DNA from 2 places in the Sporosarcina sp. FSL K6-1540 genome. Region 2 is predicted to be linked to the other one. Evidence: a T-box and tRNA genes for the amino acid it is inferred to sense, from the RefSeq annotation. Region 2 holds a T-box; the other holds one or more tRNA genes.
What was found. The T-box of region 2 lies ahead of metG (methionine--tRNA ligase). A T-box ahead of a tRNA ligase gene usually reads a tRNA of that ligase, here a tRNA-Met.
Positions count from the first base shown of each region.

Region 1: it encodes a tRNA-Met, which carries the amino acid that the T-box ahead of metG (methionine--tRNA ligase) is inferred to sense. The anticodon was not compared.

Region 1 is NZ_CP152018.1:1,551,225-1,554,653, forward strand. It holds gene MKY15_RS07040 (SpoIIE family protein phosphatase) at 1-1,330, opposite strand, end outside; tRNA gene MKY15_RS07045 (tRNA-Met) at 1,545-1,618, shown strand; gene MKY15_RS07050 (S1 domain-containing RNA-binding protein) at 1,965-2,393, opposite strand; gene MKY15_RS07055 (septum formation initiator family protein) at 2,523-2,942, opposite strand; gene yabQ (spore cortex biosynthesis protein YabQ) at 2,997-3,429, opposite strand, start outside.
Region 2 is NZ_CP152018.1:3,915,878-3,919,306, reverse strand. It holds gene metG (methionine--tRNA ligase) at 227-1,858, opposite strand; T-box leader at 1,910-2,178, opposite strand; gene MKY15_RS18405 (hypothetical protein) at 2,457-2,945, opposite strand; gene MKY15_RS18400 (GNAT family protein) at 3,069-3,429, opposite strand, start outside.

The DNA.
Region 1 (3,429 bases), 2.4 Mb from region 2:
GTCCCGTCAATAAACGACTGGCAGCTTGTTCCTCAAGTTCCGTAACTAATCCATTGAATCGGACGCACTTATATTTAATCTTTTCCTCAACACGATGACGCTTAGCTTTTTTCGTCATAGAATAGGTCATTTCCCACTCACTAAGAAGCCCACCCATATCATTATCTGCACCTTCCCAGCACTTGGCATAACGGAAACAAGACTGGCAAGTTTTTGGTATAACCTGCTGAGGTAATACATCTGCATTATCGTGGGGGGAAGATCGGTCGCCAACAAGCGTCGACATAAATTCAGAGAACTTCTTGAAATCAGCTAGTTGTTCGTCGAGCCGCTCCGCTAACCATTTTTGTTGTTTGTCAGTAGTCTCTGTATTCTCCGGATAAAAAATGCGTTTAATCGACTCTAGTTTTTTCGAAGGGATTAGTAAAAAAATAATCGTTGCGGTTGCGAGTGTTATAAAGTGTGAAGTATCAAGAGGCAAGGTCAAATCATACATAAGGAAAAATCCCGATACAGAGGCCCCTCCTAACACGATACCAATTTTCCCGAAACGGCGGAGTGTGCCTGCAAAAAATCCAGTCATACCATACACCGCCATCATTCCGGTGAAGGACAATTCTGCCACCCCCACAATAGCAGCGATGATCATTGCGATTGTTGTTGAAAATGGAAGCCCCCCCACAAGCGCCGCAAGCAAGATTGTCAGATGAATGAGCGTACCTGAAACCGAAACAGGACCTAGCATAAGTCCACTCATTCCAGTTGTAGCCAGCGCACCGACAAGGCAAGCCGCTCCAAGTCGTTCAGGTGTCCATTTACCAAAGAAGATTCGATCTGCGGCAGGAAAAGCAACAAAGAGGAAAAAAGTCATGAACAAAGCAAGAACTGCTTCAAAGCCAATATATAATTGAACATTTACTGGTGGTTGCCCGATATGCATAATAAACTGCCACAACACTTGAACAATGATAATGCATCCTGCTACTGTTAGCGGTACTGATTTTCGCATGAGCGGATATTTAATAACCGCATTAAATAACGCGAGCATCAATAGATGGATAACAGCCTGTCCAAGACCAAGGAATGCACTTCCAAACATCCCACCAATGAACACCCATATGAGATGCTTTCTGAAGCGAGCCCGTGCAAGTGCCCACACCGGCAAGAAAAAAGGAACCGCTGCATCGAATAATACGGCTTGCGACAAGAAAAAAGATCCAAACAAGAATAGAGTCGCAACTAAAATATGCATTTTTCGTTTTCCAATCATCTCGACATACATACCAATTGGATGGCCCACTGGACGTGCTAAATGATCAATTAGTTTCATTCCTCATTCCCCCTATGTCTGCTATGCCTTGAGTATACATAGGCAGATGGAAAGAAATTGTCTGTTCATGACAACAAGAAAACAAAATGTTTCGACTCATTCCGAACTGTTTTTTCTTTTTTCCTAAGACGGGTTGACACTGCATTGATTCACTTGTATTATAAGTATTGTTGTTCTGATCAAGCGGAAACAAGTGCTAACTAGAATATACGAAGGCGGCGTAGCTCAGCTGGCTAGAGCGTACGGTTCATACCCGTGAGGTCGGGGGTTCGATCCCCTCTGCCGCCATTTATGAAATGCAGATACAACCGTCCAGGAGTTGGACAATAAATCACTAAAAAAGCAGTTCCTACATCGTGAATTCTCGATGTAAGAACTGCCTTTTTTTGCAATGAAAAAATGCGCGATTGTTTGGGGAGATGTGACGGTTTATGTGATTTCCCGTGATAGTTTCGTCATTTACCATGACAGTTCAGACGAATGCCATTACAGTTTCACGATTTCCGTTACAATTTCGCCATTTACCATGACAATTCTCCGCACAAAAAAACAGTGAACAAGGGTCATTCCCTTTGTTCACTACTTTTCTTCATACTATTCGTACACTTTTTCATGAATTGAAACAGCTAGCAAGTTACCCTCTGCTTGCGCCACGGCCACCGCGTTTCGATTCTGTCGCTCTTTTCAAAGTAGAGAGACGCTCTTCGCTATCTTTCATGAACTTTGCCATTTTTTGTTCAAAGTTCTCTGGGCGATCCATAGCAGGACGGCCACCACCTTGACGCGGACGTTGCGGGCGCTGAGGACGTTCTGGACGCTGTTCAGATTCAGGTTTCGCTTTTCTAATCGACAACCCAATTTTACCATCTGCACCGACGTTCATCACTTTCACTTCAACCATGTCACCGACTTTAAAATGATCGTTGATGTCCTTGACATAATTGTCCGCCACTTCACTGATATGGACCAGGCCTGTTGAGCCATTCGGTAGCTCAACAAACGCCCCGAAGTTTGTGATTCCTGTTACTTTACCCTCTAGCTTGCTGCCTACTTCAATTGACATAAAAAAAATGCTCCTCCTTAAAATTTAAGCGGGCCCCGCGCTGGGAGCCTTGCAACCGTATTAATGAGCCCTGCAAATTGCAGGATCCTTACTTCCATTATAGCCAATAAAAAAAGAGTGTCAATAAGACTACTCTTTTCCTTTGTCTTGTTCATCTGTTTTTTTATTGTTTTCGGGTATTGAAAAAATGATTTCGCTCTTTTCAGACAAGAAATATTCCTTGCGTGCAAGCTTTGCGATATAGTCATCATCATTCAATTTCACAAGTTGTCTTTTTAGCATTTCTTGTTCTTCCTGTACCCCTTCAAGCTGGGCCAGCACCTCGACTTTTTGCAACTCTTTCGCTGCCAACGTCTGTTTCTGGTTGATGAACATATTCGTCAGACCACCTAGAATAACGGCTGCCACAATAGCAAACACAGCCAGTCTACGGTATAAACGGACTTTCCGCGCATTCTTCCTAGTCTCTTTCTTTTGAAGTGAGCGGACATATTCAGTTTGAATCGATGCGACCCTTTCGGACGATTTCCTCTGCTGTTTCTGTTCCACGTCCTGCACTTCCCCTCTTCACACACTACAATTTGTTAGTCCATAAATTATATATCATTTCACCCTTCTTTTAAAGAGTTTTCCGGAAATGATACGGAATATTTTAACAAATGGTGTAAAGAGGACTGCAAAGACTTTCACTATAAAACGAATGACTAGACTGATAATAGATACAATCAGACGCACGAGGAACAAGAGCGGCCTTATTAACAACACCAACAAGATCCTCCCGAAAAACCGGAACGGCTTATAAAAAATAGTTACGTATAGCAACATTCCACTAATCTGTGCAACTGGATCATATATCCGCCACGCCCCATCCCTGACGAGATAAAGGATGTAAAACGTCCAACATCCGACGAGTACCCATCCAATGACTTCGAGCCAAACCGCACGCTTTCGAATAATCGATTTCTTCCCGGCGTGCGCGGTACTTGTTCCAATCATGTCCATGAATGCCCCAGCAACAATGCCCGTCCCAATCATA
Region 2 (3,429 bases):
TATTCCGCATTTTGGAACCACTCAATATGAAATGATTTTTTTGAGGGATATAGCGCAACTCATATTTTGTGAAATAGTTTAGTATTGAAGACTTTCTGACAAAAGATTTAGCCTTATCCAGCATTTGATTTTTCCCATCAACGCTTCCTAGGGAGTAAGCCCTCGATGTTATTAACTTACAACGTTGAATAGCGGTTTAGTTATTGTTATACTCTCGAGCCTTTGCTTATATTGCATTCAATTTTAACTTTTCTAATTCGATCTCAATCTGATTTAAATCGATTCGTTCAAATAAAGGACTTACTTGAAAGGTTTGATATATTGATTTTTCTATGGGTTCCCAAGTAAATGGTGCTAAATTCAACATTGCTTTCACTTTATCACTTGAAAAAGGTAGGAATGGCGATAATAACTGAGCACAATTTGCAATAATATGCACACATGTAAGTAAAATATGCTTGCACTCTTCCCTGTTCTCATGGATTTCTTTCCAGGGTTGTTTTGTATCAAAGTATTTATTTCCGAAACGAATGGTTTCAAAAATCGTTTCAATCGCTTGTTTAAAATGACCTTGTTCAATCAAGTGACCAATCTCACCATATCTAAATTGAATCATTTCTATAATATCTAGATCCAGGTTTCCAGAAACAGCCCCTTCAAATGACTTGTCAATAAACTTCAACGTCCGATTTACGAGGTTACCGTAAGCACCAAGAAGCTCAGAATTATGACTGAAAATGAATTCACGCCACGAAAAATCAGCGTCTCTATTTTCAGGTGCATTTGCAGTTAGAAAGTATCGAATGGAGTCAGGATCATAACTTTCCAAAATGGCGGGAACCCACACAGCCCAGTTTTTGCTCGTTGATAGTTTCTTTTTTTCTAATGTTAAGTACTCGTTTGAAACGATATGTGTTGGAAAAGCGTCCTTTCCAATACCCGATAAAATAGATGGCCAAATAATCGAGTGGAAGGGAATATTGTCTTTCCCATGTACATAGTAAGATACGGTCTCTTCATTCCAAAAAGCTTCATCACTTTGATTAGTGTCAATCGCCCATTGTTGACTGGCCGAATAATAACCTGATACTGCTTCAATCCAAACGTACACTTTTTTATCCTCATAACCTTTTACTGGGACACTAACTCCATTTTGTAAATCTCTTGACACAGCGCGGTCATGTAAACCTTCTGTCAAATATCTTTCTGATAAATGGATGGCATTTTCTCTCCACGCTTTGTTTGCCCGAACCTTCTTAACTTGCTCTTCTAGCTCATGTTGAAATGAACTTAATGAAAAGTAGAAGTGTTCCGTTGCCTTTGTGGTTGGTTCATTGCCACAAATTTTGCATTTACGGTCAATTAAATCAAGCGGATCAAGGATGGTTGAACAATTATCACATTGATCCCCACGAGATGGATGTCCACAGTTCGGACAAACTCCCTCCACATACCGATCCGGTAAAAATTGGTGGTCAAACTCACAATAGGTTTGTTCAATCTCTTTTTTATAAATATATCCATTCTCAAGTAGCTGCAAGAAAATCCGCTGGACAACTTCATGATGTTGTTGACTATCCGTTCTGGAATAAAAATCATAACTAAATCCCAGTATCGCAAAGCTTTCTATAAATTCTTGATGATAGCGATCTGCGATATCTTGAATCGCTAGCCCTTCTTGATTGGCCCTAATCGAAATAGGTGTACCATTACAATCGCTACCAGACACATATAAGACGGATTCACCCTTTAGTCGGTAATACCTCGCTAAAATATCCCCCGGTAACAACGCTGCGATATGACCTAAATGCAATGATCCATTGGCATATGGCCACGCGCCCCCAATTAAAATTCTCAAACCAATTCCTCCTTTTTAGGGCATACAAAAAACCCCGCCACTTATCGTATCGATAAGGACGAGGTTAATATTTCACTCGTGGTACCACCTTAGTTCACAAATAGCTCACGCCACTTGTCTTAGTAAGTACGTCGCTACAAATCCTGCGAGTATACTTTGACATTTGTAACAAGTGCCAAATCTTGTTGCAGCCTACTCATCCGCGGATTTTCAGTGCAAAGCTCGGAGATCATGTTCATCAGACTAGTTTGCTTCATTTCCACCAACAGAAGCTCTCTATATAACATCGTCTCATTACTTTTCCTCGTCATTGCCGTTTGATATAAGGTTTGAATTGATTATAGAGAAGTGTGTGTGTAAATGCAAATAATAAATAAACGTATTTCGTGGTCATGTTAACCATACTTGTATCACAACGTCAGCGATACACTACAGTGGATTATTACAAGTAAAGGTGTCACCATGCATTACATATGGGATTTGTGAATAATGAGTTGCCCCAAAAATTATTTCGATTGTAAAACTTAATCTAGTTACTTTTATGTAAGTTATTTCCTCATTTAGACTATGCCATTTTGAGAACTTATATTCATTGTAATTATAATGTATTCTGTATAATTATATTTAAAATCTCTAATTTATCCAAGTCCTTATTGTTATTTTTTGTTCTTCTATAGCCATCTTCTAGCGATTTATTATAGACTTTAACGAAATCCAAAATCGTAGGTAAATAGTATTCTGAACCAGCATCTTCAAATAGGTTTAAACTTGTATAATCTACATCCGCAAATTCCAATAAATCTTCCGTAAAAGCAAACCCAATTTTAATATCATTTTTAATAAATTCATGTTCCTGTAAGTTAACCATTCTATAGCCTAGCTGTTCCATGGTATGTTGGAGAAATTTCCATTTTTCTTCTAAATAAGTTAAGGGCACAAGTATATCAATATCTTGAGGAGAAAAGTCGATATTTGTTACTTTTCCAAGACCTAATGAACCATATAAGACGGGTACAATGTCTAACTGTTGGTTTAATAATCCAGAAATACATATAAATTCTTCATATAAATAATGTTCTCTATTCATAATTTCCCCTTCTATCAGTCAAAACTATATTTATATATAGTAGTAACTTTCACTCGTTTTTTTTGCACAGAAATCGATTCGGTATTAAAGTTATTTATCATCTTTTGGTGAAAATTTAGCACTCTATTTTCCACTCCACTCATGAACTAAAATACTGTATAAAAGGGAATCACGCCATCCATCTTTTAGTAGTAAATCCTCACGCATTCTACCTTCTTTTGTCATGCCTATTTTCTCTAGCACCTTTGATGAAGCAACATTTCTTGGGTCGCATGTCGCATAAATACGATGGAGATTAAAATTTTTAAAACTGAATTCAATTAACAATTTCGCTGCCTCTGTTGCATATCCCATTCCCCAAAAATCTGGATTTATAATGTAGCCAATTTCTCCGATTTTATTGCTATAATCTTGGATATTTAACTCAGCTGCCCCAATCATGTTTCCGTTTCCCCTTAAAATTATGGCAAATACAAATCGACTT